Regions from separate parts of the Micromonospora sp. C97 genome, predicted to be linked through region 1. Evidence: riboswitches for the same ligand, from Rfam matches in the RefSeq annotation. Region 1 holds a riboswitch; each other region holds the start of a gene.

Region 1 (6,433 bases):
CGTCGCCTCGCCGGCCGAGAGCACGTCGAGGGAGACCGCCATCGCCCGGCACCCGTTCGTGGCGGCGGTGAACGCGGCGCCCACGGTCCCGGAGTGCAGCACCGCCCGGCCGGCGTTGGCACCCCGGTTGACCCCGGAGAGCACCACCGACGGCGGTGGACCGAACGCCCCGTGCAGGGCGATCAGCGTGATGAAGCCGGGGGACCCGGCGACCCCGTACGCCGGCACACCGGCCAGATCCGGCAGCGGGTGGTCGTTCACGACGACCCGCCCGTCGCGTTCCATGGCGCTCATCGCGGCGCTGGTGCCGCTCGCCTCCTCCATCGGCGCGGCGACCACCACGTCCAGGCCCCGCTGTCGGGCCGCCCAGGCCAGCGCCTGGATGCCCGGCGCCGCGATCCCGTCGTCGTTGGTGATCAACACTCGCAGTGTCATCGCTCGGCCACCCGGTCGGCCAACTCGTCCGGGGTGGTCCGCTCCTGTTGCCGGCTGTCCGCCGGCACCAGTCGGACCCGGTCCACCAGGCCGGTGATCGAGTCCAGTCGTCCGGTGCCCAGGCCGTGCCGGGTCACGTTCAGCGCGCCGGCGGCGGCGCCGGTGCGGATGGCGGTGCGGATGTCCCCGCCCCGGGCCACGACGGCCGCCACTCCGGCGGTCATCGAGTCGCCCGCGCCGCGCGGGTCGGCGGCCTCCAGTCGGGGCATCTCGACCTGGAACAACTCCCCGTCGATGAGCGCCAACGCCGGCTGGTCGGCGCGACTCACCACGACGGTCTCGGCGCCGCCCGCGTGCAACTCGTACATGGCCTGGGTCAGTTCCACGGTGTCGTCGCTGCGGGCGCGGCCGTCGCGGATCAACTCCTCGTGACTCACCTTGAGGAAGAACACCCCGCTCTCCAGCACCGAACCGAGGTGATCGCCGGAGAGGTCGACCACCACCCGGCCGCCGTTCGCGCCGAGGTCGGCGGCGAAGCGTCGGTACAGGTCGGCCGGTACGAGCCAGGGCTCGTTGGGTCCACTGAGGATGCTCACCGAGGCCCGCAGGCCCTCACCGAGGGCGAGGTTGTACAACTCGTCGATCTCATGCCGGCTCAGTGGCTGCCCGGGTACGTCGACGATCTCCTGCCGGGAGCCGTCCCGGCGATCGTGCACGTACCCGCCGCTGCCGGAGTCGCGGACCACCACCTTGAGGTCCACGCCCTCGCTGACCAGCAGCGGCTCCAGCACCTGGCCGATCTCACCACCGAGGGCGGTGCAGAGCACCACGTCGACACCGAGGGAGATCACCATCCGGGACTGCCAGACGCCCTGCCCGCCGGGGTGCAGGTGCAGCTCGGGGTGATCGTTGGGCTGGTCAACGGTCACCGTCAGCTGTGGAGTGGGCGCGAAGACCATCACGTGCCCGCTCATCGGTTGTCCCCGTACAGGTGGCCGCGCTCCGGCATCTTCGGAAGATTTCGCACTAACTGAGCTTAATGGGGCAGATGGTGGCGGCTCGCCGCATCGGCCCGGCCCGGCGCGGCGTCGGGTGCGATCGGGCGTTGCCAGCCGGACATCGGTACGGGACGATCGGGCGACCAACGGCGGCGGGAGACGGTGTGCTCAGCAGCGATACCTTCAGCTACACCGTCCAGGCCCGGAGTTCACCAGCCGAGGCCGCGGCGCTGCTCAGCGACCTGACCCGGCAGGGCGAGCTGCATCCGCTGATCGTCCAGGTCCGCCGGGTGCCGCCCCGGCCCGGGGCCCGGGCCAGCTACACGATCAACGACCGGTTGGTGGCCGGCCCGCTGCGCTTCCGGACCACGTACCACGCGGACGTGCTGATCAGCGAGACCGACGAGATCGTCATGGTGGCCCGCCAGTGGCCGGCGACCACGGTGCGCAACCACACCCGACTGCGCGCCGAGCCCGACGGCCTGGTCCGCATCGACGTGGAGATCACCCTGACGGCGCCGACGCCGCTGTTCCGGTACGCGTTCCGCCAGGCCCGAGCCGCCCACCTCGCCCTCGCCACCCGGCTGGGCGCAGCCCTCGACCGCACCGGCGAACCCCCACCGCCCTCGGCCTGACCCTCCGCCCCGCCCTGCGCCCCCGCCCCGGCCCGCCACCCCGCTTCATGATCGTGCTCAATCCAGGATGTAGTGGCCTCCTGTCGCATCGAGGCCACTACATCCTGGTTCGAGCGCGATCATGGGTGGGCGCCGGCCACGCGCGATCATGGGTGGGCGCCGGCCACGAGCGTCATGGGTGGGCGGGGGTCGTTAGGGCCGTGCGGTGGCGCGGCCGCGGCCGGCGACGGTGGCTGCGGCGGTGCGTCGGCGGCCCCACGGCTTGTAGGTGGAGAGCACCGTCGCGATGATCATCAGGCTGGTCGACACGGCCGGCGCGATGACCAGGTCGGCGCGATCCCGGGCGGGCAGGGCGGCGCCGACCGCTCCGGCGTGGCGCAGGTTCGGGGTGAGCAGGAACAGCACCAGCCCGACCATCACGGTGGTGAGCACGAGCTTGACCAGCACCCAGCGGTGCCGCAGCAGGCCCCACGGGGTGAGCAGCGAACTGGCCACTCCGATCAGCCAGACCAGGACGCTCAGCGGCGCGAACAGCACCGTGCCGATCAGGGCCGTGACCGGGTAGACCACCGCCGGGTCGGCGCCCCGCTGCACGGCGATGCCGAGGGTGAGCAGCACCAGGTCGGTGCCGAGCCAGCCGAGCGAGGTGACGAGGTGCAGGGTGAGCAGCGCCTTGCGGGTGGTGGGTCGGATCCGAGGCATACCGCGATGCTGCCCGCCGGCCCCGGCCGGGTCGTCCGCCGAGCGACGACATCAGGGGTACGCCCGGCGACGTAGCCGGCCCCGGACGCGGGTGATGCCTGTGAGTCATCACGATGACTCACAGGCATCTCCACGCGTGGGTCAGTAGACCGACAGGTGTACGTGGTTGGTGTGGTCGGTGGACGGGGTCCCGTGCGCCCCGCTGTACGACTTCCATCCGCTGCTGGGCAGCCAGATCTGCTTGTACCAGATCACGTAGAGCACGGCGAGCCGGTCCGCGTTGCGGATGAAGTACGCGGCCAGGTTGTTGCCGTAGGTCTTGTCGCCGCCGGTCGCGGCTCCGCCGAAGCCGCCCTTCTGTGCGGCGAAGTCGCAGGCCCGGCCCTTCGGGTGCTCACCGGAGCCGCTGGGGCGGTGGCACGAGACGTACCGGGTGAAGCCCGCCGCCTTGGCCTGGTTGAGCGCGTGCAGGGTACGGGGGGTGATGCAGCCGCTGGCCGGCGTGGGGTCGTTCACGCTGCACGACTCGGAAGGCCAGGAGCCGTCGGAGTTGCGCGGCGCGGCCGTCGCGTTGGCGGTGGAGGTGCCCCGGTTGGAGCCGGTGTCGGCGGTGCTCTGTGTCTTGGGTGTGGTGGCCACGGTCAGGGCCCGTTCGGCCTGTTCCTTGCGCTTGGCCATCACCGCGACCTGCTTGCGCTGTTCAATGATCTCGCCGTCCAGTGCGACCCGGGTGCGGGTGGCCTGGTCCTTGCTCTTCAGCAGGTCGCGCAGCACCCGGTCCTCGTTGGCGGCCACCGCGTCCAGGGCGGCTGCCCGGTCCATGAAGCCTTCCGGGGTGCTGCTGTTGAGCAGCGCCGACATCGCGCCGAGTCGTCCGGTCCGGTACGCCACCTCGGCGATCTCGCCGACCTTGCCGTTGCGCTGGTCGATCTCGACCTCGATGGTCTTCAGCTGGGTGGTGAGCTGCTTCTGCCGTTGTACCGAGGTGTCCAGGGCTCGCTTGGCGTCCAGGTAGCCCTTGCTGGCCGCCTCGAGTTGGGCGCGCAACGCCGGGGTGCCGCCCTCCTCGTCGGAGTCGGGTGCGGCGGCCCGCAGGCCGGTCGGGGGAGCGGCCGAGGCGGTGCCGGCCGGAAGCGCGACGCCGAGGGCGAACATCGCGACGATCAGGGCCGCCAGTCGGGCGGCGGGTGGTCGTGCTGGTGCCACTGCGCATGTCCTTCCGTCAGCCGCCGACCGGGTTAGCTGACGGGTTCGGGACGGAAGATCCCTACCGCTGACGCGGATGCACCCCAGGAACATGGTTCCCCGGTTCGCCCGGTTGGGCGATTAGGCGGCGACCGCCACCGGCGCCGGGAGGCGCCGCCTGGTGGAGGCCGGGACCGAGCCTACCGGTGCCGGTGGGGCCGCTGCAGCCAATGTGACGGACGGTGCGTGCGTCACCACGGAAAATTACCTTAAAAGTGAGCAATGCTCCGAAAAGGTCGTCACCACTCGATGGAGCCACACGCGCCGGAGGCGGCGCCCGGCTCGATCTGCAACGTCGCGTGTTCGATGCGGAAGTCGTCGTGCAGGGCCGTACGCGCCGCGGTGAGCACCGCGCCGACCTCCGCCCCGGGCGCCATGGTCAGGTGTGCGGAGGCCACCTCCATGCCCGAGGTGAGCGTCCAGACGTGCAGGTCGTGCACCTCGACGACGCCGGGCACCGCGGCCAGCCGATCGTGCACGGCGGTGACCTGGAGGTGCTCCGGGGCGGCCTGCACCAGGATGCGGATAGCGGCGCGGGCCAGCCGCCAGGTGCGCGGCAGGATGAACACGCCGATGGCGACCGCGACCAGGGGGTCCGCCCACCACCAGTCGGTGACGGTGATGAGCAGCGCCGCCCCGATGACGCCGACCGAGCCGAGCAGGTCACCGAGCACCTCCAGGTAGGCGCCCTGGAGGTTGATGCTCTCCCGGGCCCCGGCGCGCAGCAGGGCGAAGGCGGCGATGTTCGCGAGCAGACCGAGCACGGCCACCGCGAGCATCGGGCCGGCGATGACCTGGTGCGGGTCGCCGAACCGACGGATCGCCTCGATCACCACGTAGATCGCCACGCCGGAGAGCAGGACGGCGTTGGCCAGCGCGGCGAGCACCTCGAGCCGGTAGAGCCCGAAGGTGCGCTGCGGGTCGTTGGTGGCCCGCCGGGTCGCCGTGATCGCGGCGAGCGCCATCCCGATGCCGAGCACGTCGGTGAACATGTGCCCGGCGTCGGAGAGCAGGGCGAGTGAGCCGGTGTGCAGGGCGGTCACCGCCTCGACCACCATCAGGGTGGCGAGCAGCCCGAACGCCGCCCAGAGTCGACCCCGGTGCTGGTGTGCGGCATTGGCGACGGACCCATGGTGGTGGTCATGACCTGCGCCCACGAGATTCACCTTCCGCCGCCGGCCGGGACCCGGTCAAATGTATGCTCACATCGCTATGTGTGCAAGTGTACGGGTGATGCCTCGCGCTGGCGGCGGTCCGCGCAGGTCAGCCGGTCGGGTCGATGGTGGTGAGCCGCTGGGTGGCCCGGGAGAGCGCCACGTACAGGGTGCGTACCCCGGCGCCCGGATCCGCCCGGATCTCGCTCGGGGCGACCAGCACCACCGCGTCGTACTCCATGCCCTTGGCCTCCAGGCTGGTCACCACCTGCAACCTGGGCGCGCCGAGCGCGCCGAGCCAACCGGCGACCTCGTCACGGCGGGGGACCGGCGTGATCACCCCGACCGTGCCCTCCACCTCGGCCAGCAGGCCGGCGGCGGCCTCGACGGTCGCGGTCTCCAACCCGGCGGCCGGCACCACCAGCTCGACCGGTTCGACCCCGGTGGAGCGGACGGCGGTCGGCAGCGGCAGGTCGGGGTAGAGCCGGCGGATCTCCGCCGCCGCCACCGCGAAGATCTCCGACGAGTTGCGGTAGTTCGTGGTCAGCGTGAACTCGTGTCGCTTACGCCGGCCCAGCGCCTGGTCCCGGGCTCGGGTCAGCTCCTCCGGGTCGCCGGTCCACGCGGTCTGCGCAGGGTCGCCCACCACCGTCCAGGAGGCCAGCCGGCCACGGCGACCGACCATCCGCCACTGCATCGGCGAGACGTCCTGCGCCTCGTCCACCACCACGTGCGCGTAGTCCCGGTAGTCCTCCGGCCGCTCCCGGGCCGCCGCGCGGGCGGCCCGCTGCCGTTCGCCGAGGGTGCTCAGCTCGCGGACACCACCGGCGAGCTGGAACGGATCGCGTCGCGCCTTGGCCGGCTGCGCGGGCTTACCGAGCAGCGCGTCCAACTCGTCCAGCAACGCCACGTCGGCGATGGTCAGCCCGGCCGAGTCCAGGTTCCGGTACGCGGCGGTGAGCAGCCGGATCTCCGCCGAGGAGAGGATTCCCGCGGCGTACCGGCGCAGCCGGTCCGGCTGCGCCAGCCAACCGAGTACGTGCCGGGGGTGCAGTCGGGGCCACCACGCCTTGAGGAACTCCCGGAACTCCGACCGCTCGGCGATCTCCGCCTCGAAGGCCGGTTGCTCCGGCAGTCGACCGCTGCTCAGCTCACGGGCCTGCGCCCAGAGCGCCGCGAACACCCCGTCGAAACCGGCCCGGCGCACCTCGTTGCGTCGTGCGCCGCGGTGCAGCGCACGGTCCCGGATCCGGTCCAGCGCGGC
Region 2 (6,433 bases), on a different contig from region 1:
CGCCACGGCCGCCGAGCAGCGGATCCGGCCCGGCGCCGACCTGGTGGCGGAGACCACGTTGATCGCCGCGGCGATCCTGGTCGGCTACGCCCGGCGGCTGGACGACGGGCTCAACGTCGCACTGGTCGTCACCGGGCTGGTCCTGCTGGGGCTGGTGCTGCTGGTGGGTCCGCTGCGCACCGCCGGCAGTCTGGAGATCCGGGCGGCCAACCTGCCGGTCCGCGCCTGGACGCCGCTGGTCGCCAACCAGCTCGGCACGGCGCTGCTCGGGCTGCTCGCCGCCCTGGCGCTCGCCGCCGCGCTCGCCCTGCCGGCCGGGGTGGCGCTGGCCGCCAGCCTGCTGGTCGGGGCGGGCGCCGGTGCTGTCGCACTGGACCTGGCCCGGCGACGGTTCCGGCCGCGGGCCGGCGGTGGGCCGGTGGCCGCCGCGCTGCGCCGGCACCGCCCGGAGTTCCTGCTCTACTTCTCCGCACCTCCCGGGTCGGAATACCAGGTCACCATGTGGCTGCCGTACCTGGAACGGATCGGCCGACCGTTCCTGGTCGTGGTGCGCGAACCAGAGTTCCTGGCCCCGATCGCGGCGGCAACCGACGCGCCGGTCGTCTACTGCCCCACCCTGGGGGCGATGGACGAGGCGTTGGTGCCGAGCCTGCGGGTGGCGTTCTACGTCAACCACGGGGCGAAGAACAGCCACTGTGTCCGCTTCACCCAGCTCACCCACGTCCAGCTGCACCACGGCGACAGCGACAAGGCGCCGAGCGCCAACCCGGTGTCGGGGATCTTCGACCGGATCTTCGTGGCCGGGCAGGCGGCGATCGACAGGTACGCCCGCGCCGGGGTGCAGATCCCGGCGGACAAGTTCGTGGTGGTGGGTCGCCCACAGGTCGAGTCGATCGAGGTACGCGCGGAGCCGGCGCGCGGGTTGGCACACCCCACGGTGCTGTACACCCCGACCTGGACCGGGCACCACGCCGACGCCGACTACTGCTCGCTGCCGGTGGCGGAGAGGCTGCTGCAGCGGCTGCTGGAGCGCGGCGCGACGGTGATCCTGCGGGCCCACCCGTACACCGCGCAGAACCCGGCGTCGGCCCGTCAGCTGGGCCGCCTCACCGAACTGCTCGTCGTCGACCGGGCGCGCACCGGCCGCCAGCACGTGGTCGGCGCGGCGGCTCGGGAGCTGAGCCTCACCGAGTGCGTCAACTCCTCCGACGCGCTGGTCTCCGACGTGTCCGGCGTGATCTCCGACTTCCTCTACTCCGGGAAGCCGTACGCGGTCACCGACATGGGTGGCGAGGGCGAGCGGTTCGTGGAGCGCTTCCCGTTGGCCGGGTCCGGTTACGTGCTGCGCCGGGACATGTCCAACGTGGACGACGTGCTCACCGCACTGCTGGACACCGACCCGTTGGCCGAGGCCCGCTGGGCCACCCGCCGCCGCTACCTGGGTGACTTCCCCGCCGAGTCGTACGCCGAGGCGTTCCTGGCAGCCGCCCGGCGCGAGCTGGCACCGGCCGAGACGCTCACCGCGTCCACCCCGGCATAGCCGCTCAGCGGTACGGGTCGAGCAGCGCCAGCACGGCCGCCGGGTCCTCCACGTGCGCGTTGTGGCCGAGGCCGGGCAGGGTGGCCACCGGCACGCCGTACTCCTTGAGCTGTTCGTCGGTGACCATCGGATCGTGCTCCCCGCGCGCCAGCACGACCGGCGCGTCGGTCGCCGCCAGCAGCGCGGCCAGGTCGGGCTCGCCGACGGCGAACGCGGTCGGGTCCATGGCGAGGCGCCACCGGCCGTCGACCTGGCGCAGCCCGGCGTCCACCACCGGGTCGTCCGGCGGCACCAGGCCGGCCAGCCCGGAGACCCGCAGGTAGCGGCGCGCCGCCTCGGCGCGGGTCGCGAACCAACTGATCGGGCGGGCGGCGAGGTCGGCGGCGCGGGTCAGCTCGTCGGGTGACCAGACGGCCTTGATGCCCAACCCGACCACGGCGTCCACCGGCGTACCGGCGGCGCGGGCGGCCAGCGCGAGGCCGACCACCCCGCCCAGCGAATGTCCGAGCACGACGAGCCGGTCGCCGGGCGCCAGGCCGCGCGCTATCCGGTCGGCGAACCCCGCGAACGTGTACGACTGAAGCGGTGCCGCCCAGCCGTGGCCGGCGAGGTCCGGTGCCAGCCACCGCCCCGCCCAGCGCTGCTCCAGCAGAGGCGCCCACGGCAACCAGACGTCCCCGGTCGTGCCCATCCCGTGCAGGAGCAGCAGGACCCGCCCGCGACCGGCTTGACCACCCGATTCATCCACCACGGCCGCAGTCTCCCACGGTTCACGGCCTGGTACGAGAGCCGTCATCCACGCCGCCCCCACCAAAGAATGATCCACTGTAGAGTTCCGGGCCGGACGGACAGAGCCACCTGTCGATTCCGTCCCGAGGGGAGCCACTGTGTACAGGATGTACGGGTCGGCGCTGGTCGCGGCACTGGCAGCCGTCACGCTCGGCGTACCGCACCGGGCGTCCGCGACGCCATCGGACGTGGCCGCACCGAACGGCGCAGCGGTCACGGCGGCCGACCGGGTGCTGCGGGTCTACAACAACAACATCGAGAACCTGGTGGTGAACAACTCCGACGGGAGCTGCACCCGGATCTCCGGACCGGACCACCTGACCTCGATCCTGGTCGACGACGCCGGTCGCACGGGCACCAGCGGCGTGGTGGCGCCCGACATCCTGATCGTGCAGCAGGTGCGCGGCACCGGCCAGGCCGAGGCGTACGCCGACCAGCTGTCGGCGAAGTTCGGCTACCCGGCGGGCAGCTACGGGGCGATCGTGGCGTGGGACGACCCGGAGCCGTGGGGCAGCACGCACAAGTGCAGCTCGCAGTCGCTCGGCGACCTGAAGAAGAAGCAGACCAACGCCATCCTCTGGAACAAGCGCACGCTCAACCTCGCCAGTGGCGACATCTCGAAGTACTGGAGCGCGGGTTGGCTCAAGCCGGGCACGGCGTACGCGAACGGCGCCGGGTGCACGCTGTACAAGCCGCCGAACAGTGACCCGGACAGCACCGACTACTACAAGTGGAAGCGGACCAGCGCGATCGCGGCGCGCTTCACCATCAAGGCGACCGGCACCAGCGTGTTCGCCGCGACGATGCACCTGCCGCAGGAGAACCGGCAGAACGCCTGCGCCGGTGACGGCGACCGGGGCATCGCCAACAGCGGCATCCACCTCGGTGCGGACGCGACCACGCTGCTGAACGCGTCGACGATCCGCGTGGTGGGCATCGACGCGAACCGCACCGGCATCGCCCCCGGCACGCTCAGCGGCTACGGCATGACCGGGTACGGGTCGGCGGCCACCAACGGTTCCAGCAAGATCGACTACTTGTTCGTCAGGGGCAGTGTGCAGTCGTCCGCCGTCGACCACACCGTGGTCGGGACGAAGTCGAACCACAAGGCGTTGTACGGCTTCATCACCTACTGACCGCACCGCCGAAGACGCCGCGGGCGCCGGCCCCTTGTGGGGGACGACGCCCGCGGTCCTCGGCGTGCCCGGGTCAGGCGGAGTAGCCCCGGCTGGTGATCCAGTTGGCCAGGTCGATGGTGGTGATCCAGTACGACGGGTCGGCCGCGTTGGCCGAGTCGGCGATCCGCACGGTGCGACCGTTGTCCTTGTAGCCCACGACGGCGATGTAGTGCCCGCCGCCGTAGGAGTGCCAGCCGCCGTCGGTGTCGGTGGCGTCCCCGACGACGTTGGCCACCACGCCCCGGCCGTCGGTGATGGCCTTCACCACGTCGGCCTGGAGGCGGTCCATCTGCGCCGGGCTGGGCGCGCTGGGGAACATCCGAGTCCGGTACGGGGAGCCCTTCACCTCGGCGTTGAGCACCCGGGTGGTGTCCTCGGCCGAGTTGGTGCCCATCTCGGTGGTGCCCAGCTCGGCGCCGAGCTCCTCCTGGGTGCGGTCGATGCCGGCGGCGCTGAGCGCGTTGCGGGTGGCCGCCGGGCCGCAGTTGTAGTAGGTGTTCTGCGCCTCGTAGTCGTAGTCGAGCACCTTGGTCGCGGGCGGCTTCGGGGGCGTCGGCTTACGGGTGAGGTCGGGGTTGCTCTTGGCCTTCGCGGCGGGGGACGCGGCGCTGGTGGCCGGCGCGGCGGTGGTCGGCGCGGCGCTGGCCGAGGGGGACGCGTCCCGAACGTCGCCACGGGAGGCGGCGACGTCGCTGCGCATCTCGGCGACGGTGGTCGCGGTGCGCTGGTCGGCCGGGGCGTCGTCGGCGGTGGTGAGGAGGGCACCGCCGGTGGTGGCGATGGCGAGAGCCGCGGCGGAGGCGACAACGATCTGGTACGGGCGCTCGGTGGCGAGGCGGCGGAGCTGACGCTGCAGGGTGTGCTTCACGGGGTCCTCCACGGATCGGGGGGAGAGCGGCACACCGGGCCGGACCGGTATCCGGGCAGGCGCCAGCGCGCGGACCGTGGTCCGCGGATGGTGAACCGCTCAGGGGAACGCCCGGCGTGGCCGGGCGGGGAAGGCGATGACCCGGGGGGTCAGCTCACCGTCACTGGACGAATGAGCGGGTGCACCGCCGCGCCGTGGAGGCGAGGGAACAACCGAGGGGTGGAAAGGTGCTGCACGAGGATGGGACTCCTTCCGACACCGCCTACCGGGTTAGCTGACGGATTCGGGCGGGAAGATCGCCCTACCGCGGGCCGTGGCTCGCGGATTCACCCCGGACTTACTGATGGGTCCCCGGTTCGTTGATCACGATTAAGCGGGTCGATGCGGCGTCGCGTCTTGCGATCGGTTACCGCATCGGACAGGACGACAGTACTGGCGGCTCCGCGCCCTGCCAAGCCGGGTTCACCTGCGTAAACCTCAATCGGCGAGGCAATTTCTGCGCGTATTGCCGATGATGTGACTCGATGGGACAACCGGTTACGGGCGCGCCTGCGGGCGACAACCGGACAGGCGACGAAGAACGCGACCATAATCGCGGGAACAATGGCGCGGCTCGTGCCGGACGTCCGATTTCACAATTGCGTGACCGGCCTCACATCACAGATCGGGCTCAACCCGCCCGGGCCGGTCGCCACCGTGCCACGACGGCCGGGCGCAACGCCCCCGCCACCGTCCGGCGGGCGGCCACCGGGTGCGGGCGCAGCCGGGCCGCCGCCGCGTACGCCTCCTCGGCGAGGGTACGAGCCGACTCGGCGGCCAGCTCCGCGTCACGCCAGGCGGCCCGCTCACGGACGGCGGCCGCCTGGTAGTCGGCCAGCCGCGCATCCCGGACCACCCGGCTGATCAACACCTCCTGCTCGACCGGGTGGCGTCGGGGATCCCAGCCGTGCCGGTGCCCGAACACGTCACCGAGCTGCACCATGCTCAGGTCACCCCGCCAGTACGCCGCCATCGCCGCCCGGTGCAGATAGCGCTCCCGGGCCGCGTACTCGGCGGGGGTGTGCGGGGTCCGTGGGGTGGGCAGCGCCCCGGCGCCCGCGAAGCGACGCGCGGCGGTGTCCGCCGCGTCGTACCCGGTCCAGGCCCGCTCCATCTGCTCCTGGGCGCTCAGCCAGGCGGCACGTCTCCGCCTGGCTGTCGTCGCCGCGCCGGCCGCGGCGACGGCCACCTCCTCGGCGTAGCGGCGCAGGTCGGCAGCCTCGGCGGCGGCCACCTCCCGGGCGGTGGGCGCTGCCGGGAGCGGGTCGTCGGCGGGCCGGTCCCGTTCGGGGCGGGCGGCCAGCACGGTGAGCAGGCCCAGGGTCAGCAGGACCAGGGTCGACCAGATGGCGGCGGCTCGCGGCACCTCGGTCACGAACTGGTAGAAGACGGCGGTCTCCATGGTCGGCACCTCGGGGAGAGAGCAGTGCGATGGGGCCACACCGGCCGGCGGGCCACGGCGGGCCACCGGTCGGCGGGTGGGAAGCGGGTGGGGCGACAGGCGCGGCGGCGGGACGATCGTCCCGGTGGCTCAGCGCCGGGGTGGGGCCCGGCAGGCCCGACCGCTCGCACTGTCGACGAGGGGCAGCCGGTCGGACTCCGCCGCGCGGACCGGAAGCACGCCGGTCGCGGTGACGCAGTGCTCCTCGGGGAGCGCCCCGGGCGAGTCGACGGCCCAGGCGGGAACGCCCTCCTCGACGGCGTCCGGTGGGATCGCCGCTGCCGGGCGCGCCGCAGCGTGCGCCCCGACGTGCCGACCGGAGGCCGCCAGCGGCCCGGCGGCGACGGAGGCCGACACCACGCTCGACGGTGGCACCGGGCTGGGCGTCGACGCGGCGGCCGTGGCCGGGCCTGCGCCGAGCGCCAGGGCCGCGACGACGGCGAGGCTGGTCAGCACCCGCGTCGCCCAGCGCGCCACCCACCACAGCGGACAGGTGAACGCGACCGGAAGCACATCCCCACGCTACCGTCACGCCGAGGCGGGCGCACCGACCACGGGCGTGTCGGATCGCGCCGCGC
Region 3 (6,433 bases), on a different contig from region 1:
ACGGGCACGCCCGGCACTGCATGCACGAGGGCGCCGCCGAGGGCAGGGCCGACGAGATGGCCACCGAGATGATGGCGGCGGTCGGCCGGCTCATGAAGCGCGGCTGACGGGCGTCAGTCCGGCACGGGATAGAGACGGACCCGCCGCAGCAACTGCGCGTTGAGCGCCACCACGATGGTGGACGCCGACATCAGCACGGCGGCCACCGCCGGGCTCAAGGTCACGCCGGCCCCGGCCAGCACCCCGGCGGCCAGCGGCAGCGCCACCACGTTGTAGCCGGCCGCCCAGGCCAGGTTCTGTCGCATCTTCCGGTACGACGCGCGGGACAGCCGGACCACCGCACCCACCCCGCGCGGGTCCGAGGACGCCAGCACCACCCCGGCGGACTCGATCGCCACATCGGTGCCCGCGCCGATGGCGATGCCCACGTCCGCTCGGGCCAGCGCCGGCGCGTCGTTCACCCCGTCGCCCACCATCGCCACCACCAACCCCCGCCGCTGCAGGTCGGCCACCCGATCGTCCTTCTCCGCCGGCAGCACCTCGGCGAAGACCTCGTCGACGCCGGGCCGGAACCCGAGGTCGGCGGCGACCGCCTCGGCCACCGACCGCGCGTCACCGGTGATCATGGCGATGGTGCGGACACCCTCGGCCCGCAGCTCGTCGACGGCGCGCCGGGCCTCCGGACGCACCTCGTCGGTCAGCGCGAACGCACCGAGCACGGCGTCCGGCAGCCGCACCAGGTGCAGCACCGCGGCACCCCGCGCCGACCACCGCCCGGTCGCCACCTCCAGCTCGGCCGGCAACGACACGTCCAGCTCCCGCAGCAGCGTCGGCCCGCCCACCGCGTACCGCGTACCGTCGATGGTCGCCTGCACCCCGCGGCCCGGCAGCGACCGGAATTCGGCGGCACGGGCCGGGCCGGTCGACCCGGCCGCCGCCACTATCGCCCGGGCCAACGGATGTTCGCTCTCCGACTCGACGCCGGCCGCGATCCGCAACACCTCGTCCCGCTCGACGCCAGGCACCGTCACCAGGCCGGTCACCCCGTGCTCGCCCCGGGTCAGGGTGCCGGTCTTGTCGAAGAGCACCGCGCCGACGGTCCGCATCCGTTCCAACGCCAGTCGGTCCTTGACCAGGATCCCGGACCGCGCGGCGAGCGCGGTGGAGAGCGCGACGACCAGGGGGATGGCGAGACCCAGCGCGTGCGGGCAGGCGATCACCAGGACGGTGACCGCACGGACCACCGCCTCGTCCGGCTGACCGAGCGCGGTCCAGACCAGCACGGTCAGCACGGCGGTGCCGGTGGCCAGGTAGAACAGCGCGGCGGCGAACCGGTCGGCCAGCAACTGGGCGCGCCCACCCGAGCCCTGCGCCTGCGCGACCATCCGCTGGATGCCGGCGAGGGCCGTCTGCTCACCCACCGCCTCGACGCGTACCCGGATCGCCGAGTCGGTGGCGACGGTGCCGGCCACCACCCGGTCGCCCGTCGACCGGACGACCGGTCGCGACTCGCCGGTGATCATCGACTCGTCCAGCTCGGCGCCGCCCTCGACGACCCGACCGTCCGCCGGCACCCGACCTCCCGGCCGGACCAGCACCACGTCGCCGATCCGCAGACCGGCCACCGGCACCGCCTCGACCCGACCGTCCGCCGCCACCCGTTCGGCCTCGTCCGGTAGCAGCGCGGCCAACGCCGCCAGCGCCCCCCGGGCCTGCCCGATGGCCTTCATCTCCTGCCAGTGCCCGAGCAGCATGATGGTGACCAGCGCGGCCAACTCCCACCAGAAGTCCAGGTCGAACGCGCCGACGCTGGTCGCCAGGGACGCGGTGTAGGCGACGGTGATCGCCATCGCGACCAGCAGCATCATCCCCGGCGCCCGGTCCCGCACCTCCCGGACCGCGCCGACCAGGAACGGCCAACCGCCCCACCAGAACACCACCGAGCCGAGCACCGGGCCCACCCAGGACCGGCCGGGCACGTCGTCCAAGGCCAGGCCCAGCTGGTCCGACACGAGATGACTCGTCAGCACCACCGGGACGGTCAACACCAGGCAGACCCAGAACCGGCGGCGGAACATCGCCGGATCGTGCCCGGCGTGCTTGTCGTGCCCGGAATGATCGGAATGCCCGGCGGGCCTCTCGTGCGGCACCGGTCCGGCGTGCCGATGGTCGGGGTCGGACGGCGACGGAGCGGGCATAGCTCCAACATGCCGGTCCGAGGGCCGCCACGCGAGCGATTCGGCCACCGACACTCCGCCACGACCTGCGACCCCGCCACCGGCTGGCTAGCATCTCCCCCGATGGCCCTCCGGATGCCGCCGCACAGTCGGGCACTGTCGCCGCCACGACGTGACGTCGGCTCCGACCGGCCGGGCCGAGCACTGACCGTCCGTGATCAAGCGGTCGTCAGGCAGCGAATCGTCCCGCCGACCGCCGCGTTTCCACCGAAACGGTGAACCGCCCGGCTCGCTGACCCGTACCCCGCACCGGATCGTTGGGAGTCTCGCCTTGGGTTCCGACCACACCCGCCCGGCTCCGTCCGCCCCACCGAGGGTGCGACGGATCCTCGTCGTGACGGTGGTACCCCTCTTCGTCGCCACCGTGCTCGCCGCGGTGCTGCTCTGGCCGCGCGGCGGGTCACCGCAGACCGACGGCGGCGCTGACGTGCCGCGCTACCCCGGCACTGTCACCCGGGTGGTGAACGAGCCGTGCCCGCCGGCGCCGTCGGTCCCCGAGGGCACCCCGAGGGTCGGCAACGGACGGTGCGGCACCGTCGACGTCCGGGTGGACGACGGGCCGACCGCCGGCCAGCAGGTACGGACGCCGGTGCCGGACGGTCCCGGCGCACCCCGGGTCGAGGTCGGCGACGAGGTCATCCTGGTCGAGCTGACCGATCCCACCGATCCCAGCACCAGCAACTGGAACATCGCCGAGCACCAACGCGGCACCCCGATGATCTGGCTGGCGGTGGTCTTCGCGGCCGCGATCGTCGCGTTCGGTCGGTGGCGGGGTCTGGCAGCGCTCGCCGGACTGGCCGCCAGCTTCGCCATCCTGCTCACCTTCGTGCTGCCGGGTATCGGTGCCGGCAGGTCACCCCTGCTGGTGGCGGTGGTCGGCGCCGCCCTGATCATGTTCGTGGTGCTCTATCTGACGCACGGGGTCACCGCACAGACCTCGGTCGCCGTGCTCGGCACCCTGGGCAGCCTGGTGCTGACCGGCGTACTCGCCACCATCGCCACGGCCGCCACCCACCTCACCGGCTTCGGCAGCGAAGACGCCACCACCCTGTCGATGTTCCAGGGCGACGTCGACCTGCACGGACTGCTGCTCGCCGGGATCATCATCGGATCGCTCGGGGTGCTCGACGACGTGACGGTCACCCAGGCGGCCACCGTCACCGAACTGGCCAACGCCAACCCCGGCCTCACCCGGTTGCAGCTGTACCGGGCGGCCACCCGGGTCGGCCGCGCGCACATCGCCTCCACTGTCAACACCATCGTTCTGGCGTACGCGGGCGCGTCGCTGCCCCTGCTGCTCCTGCTCACCGCCGACGCGCGACCGATCGGGCAGATCCTCACCAGTGAGTTCCTCGCCCAGGAGATCGTCCGTAGCGCGGTCGCCACCCTCGGTCTGATCGCCGCCGTGCCGCTGACCACCGGGCTGGCCGCGGTGGTGACCGCCGCCGGGCGTACCGACGCCGTGCCGCCGGCCGACGCTCCCGCCGCGCGCCCCCAGCCGGACCGCAGCGAGGCACTCGCCGCCCTCAGCTCACCGCGAACGGCCGGCTCCAACGAGCCGGACCGGCAGCGGGCCGCACCCCCACCCGAGGCCGCCGACCGGTGGCCGGAGTCGAACAGGAGCACGGATACGGCATGGTGACACTCCTCAGCGTGACCAGATCGGGCAACCACCCTGAGAACCACGTCACTGGTCACTCAACGCTATGGCGAAATGACGCTTTTGGTCGGCATCCAGGCGTAGCTCAGCCGGTCGACTCTCGGGTAACCTCGCTGCCGGTCACCGATGAAGGCGCGAAGCGGCGCCTGCGGTGCCACCGCCCAATCGCCAACCGGCGAGCCGGGGACCCAGGTACGTGGGGTGAATCCGCGTCAGCGGTAGGGGCCGCTTCCGCCCCGAACCCGTCAGCTAACCCGGTCGGCGGTCGACGGAAGGGAACATTGTGACGGCACCCCTACGCCGCTGGTTGACACCCGTGGTGGCCGTGATCGCCGCACTGACCGTGTTCGCCGGGCCACTCCCGGCGCACGCCGCCCCGACGAACCCCACACCGTCCGGGCACGAGGAGGACGGCGAGCCCAAGCTGCTCAACGACGTCATCGAGCAGGCCAACCGCGACTACTCCGCCGCCAAGTCCAAGCTGGACAAATCCAAGAAGCGGCAGAGCGAGTTGGCGGCCGAGGTCGACCGGGCCAACGCCGACCTGGCCGCACTGGCCCCGCAGGTCGGGCAGATCGCCGCCCAGGCCTACCGGACCGGCCGGATCGGCGCGATCGCGATGCTGCTGGAGAGCGACGCCCCCGACTCGTTCGTCCAGCGCGCCGCGGTGCTCGACGAGATGAACATGGTCAACGAGAAGAAGCTCTCCGAGGTCAACGAGGTGAAGGCCCGCGCCGAGCAGGCCAAGCTGGCCCTCGACACCGAGGTCCGCGAGCAGCAGAAGCAGACCGCCCTGATGGCGAAGCGGAAGAGCGAGGCCGACAAGGCGCTCTCCCTCGTCGGCGGCAAGGGCTTCACCGGCGGCCTGGTGGACGCCACCTCCCCGGTCGCGAAGATCGGCCCGGGTCGCACCGCCGACGGCGACTGGAAGCCCCAGTCGTGCAGCGAGAACGACCCCACCACGTCCGGCTGCGTCACCCCCCGCACGCTGCACGCGTACAAGGAGGTCAAGCGGGCCGGCTTCAACCGGTTCGTCGGCTGCTACCGCCCCGGCGGGCCGTGGGAGCACCCGAAGGGCCGCGCCTGCGACTGGTCGCTGCAGAAGAGCGGCTTCTCCCCGTGGCACAACAACGACACCCGGACGTACGGCAACAACGTCGCCGCGTTCCTCATCCGTAACGCCGACCGGCTCGGCATCTACTACGTGATCTGGAACCGGCAGATCTGGTTCCCGGCCACCGGCTGGAGTTCGTACAGCGGGCCGTCGAACCACACCGACCACGTCCACATGTCGCTGCTCTGACCCGTACGACCCCGGTTGAGGGCCGTTCCGCGTGACGCGGAGCGGCCCTCGTCATGTCACACGGTGGCAGGGGCAGCCGGGTCGGCCGGGGTGTCCAGCGTCGCGAAGCCAGCCGGCACGGCGGCAACCGGGCGTACCGCCCCGGCGGCCAGCCGGTAGGACATCCCCACCACCGCGCACCGCCCCCGGGCCACCTCGTCGGCCAGCACCGGGGACTGCCCGAGCAACGTCTCGACGGTCTGTGCGATGTGGATGTCGACGATGCCGTCGATGTCGTCCACGCCCTCAGCCTCGGCCCGGCGAAGGCTGGGCAGCACGGCGTCGACCACCGCGCCCAGGTGGCCGCTCGGCGCGGTGCCGGTCGCGGCGGACTCCCGGGCGGCCTGCACCGCACCGCACAGGTCGTGACCGAGCACCACCACCAGCGGAGTGCCGAGCACTGTCACCGCGTACTCGACGCTGCCGAGCACCTCCGGGCCGGCGGTGTGCCCGGCCGTGCGGACCACGAACAGGTCACCCAACCCGCGGTCGAAGATGATCTCGGCGGCCAGCCGGGAGTCGGAGCAGCCGACGATCACCGCGAACGGGTGCTGCCCGTCGGCGACGGCGGCCCGGTGCCCGGCGTCCTGGTTGGGATGGTGTGGCGCGCCGCCGACGAAGCGTCGATTGCCGGCGACCAGTTCGGCGTACGCCCGGCTCGGCTCACTGAGCACTGGCGCTCGATCGGTGGTCCGCTGCGTACCCGGCTGACCACCGGCGTTCCCGGCATGACTCATCCCGCACCTCGTCTCGACGCATCTCACCTGGTCAGACCGACTTTCCGCCGACCGGGCGGCGGGCGCTCAGTCGCGCTCCACCGTCACACGCACGCTAAGATGCGTCAAGGTATGCGTGATTTAGATTTCATACGTTGACCCCGGTCGCCCCCTGGGCAACCCTCCCAGGGCGGGGCGGACAAGACTCTCCGCGAGCAGGCGGACATCCGGAAGGGCGGTCAACGATGGCGAGCACTGTGACGGGCGACACCGACGGCGGGCGGAACTGGACGTTCCTCACCAATCACGGGCACGTCCTGCTGGCCATCGCCCGCAATCCCACCGCCCGGCTACGCGACGTCGCGGCCGAGGTCGGGGTCACCGAACGCGCCGCGCAGGCGATCGTGGCCGACCTGGAGGCGGGCGGCTACCTGCACCGCACCCGCGTCGGACGACGCAACGAGTACACCCTCAACCC

The links. A riboswitch is a leader RNA that binds a small molecule or an ion and turns the genes downstream of it on or off. The one in region 1 is predicted to bind cyclic di-AMP.
Region 2: another riboswitch for cyclic di-AMP. It lies ahead of KBX26_RS12775 (C39 family peptidase); the one in region 1 lies ahead of KBX26_RS11805 (hypothetical protein).
Region 3: another riboswitch for cyclic di-AMP. It lies ahead of KBX26_RS06495 (hypothetical protein); the one in region 1 lies ahead of KBX26_RS11805 (hypothetical protein).

Annotation. Positions count from the first base shown of each region.
Region 1 is NZ_JAGPXU010000006.1:147,550-153,982, forward strand. It holds gene surE (5'/3'-nucleotidase SurE) at 1-435, opposite strand, end outside; gene KBX26_RS11790 (1-phosphofructokinase family hexose kinase) at 432-1,409, opposite strand; gene KBX26_RS11795 (SRPBCC family protein) at 1,598-2,068, shown strand; gene KBX26_RS11800 (hypothetical protein) at 2,261-2,770, opposite strand; gene KBX26_RS11805 (hypothetical protein) at 2,912-3,976, opposite strand; cyclic di-AMP (ydaO/yuaA leader) riboswitch at 3,982-4,113, opposite strand; gene KBX26_RS11810 (cation diffusion facilitator family transporter) at 4,255-5,172, opposite strand; gene KBX26_RS11815 (AAA family ATPase) at 5,279-6,433, opposite strand, start outside.
Region 2 is NZ_JAGPXU010000007.1:69,751-76,183, reverse strand. It holds gene KBX26_RS12790 (CDP-glycerol glycerophosphotransferase family protein) at 1-1,540, shown strand, start outside; gene KBX26_RS12785 (alpha/beta fold hydrolase) at 1,545-2,291, opposite strand; gene KBX26_RS12780 (hypothetical protein) at 2,428-3,465, shown strand; gene KBX26_RS12775 (C39 family peptidase) at 3,539-4,387, opposite strand; cyclic di-AMP (ydaO/yuaA leader) riboswitch at 4,620-4,761, opposite strand; gene KBX26_RS12770 (hypothetical protein) at 5,046-5,816, opposite strand; gene KBX26_RS12765 (hypothetical protein) at 5,946-6,368, opposite strand.
Region 3 is NZ_JAGPXU010000003.1:29,271-35,703, forward strand. It holds gene KBX26_RS06480 (metal-sensitive transcriptional regulator) at 1-107, shown strand, start outside; gene KBX26_RS06485 (copper-translocating P-type ATPase) at 114-2,198, opposite strand; gene KBX26_RS06490 (YibE/F family protein) at 2,509-3,879, shown strand; cyclic di-AMP (ydaO/yuaA leader) riboswitch at 4,046-4,176, shown strand; gene KBX26_RS06495 (hypothetical protein) at 4,181-5,200, shown strand; gene KBX26_RS06500 (carbonic anhydrase) at 5,257-5,976, opposite strand; gene KBX26_RS06505 (MarR family winged helix-turn-helix transcriptional regulator) at 6,201-6,433, shown strand, end outside.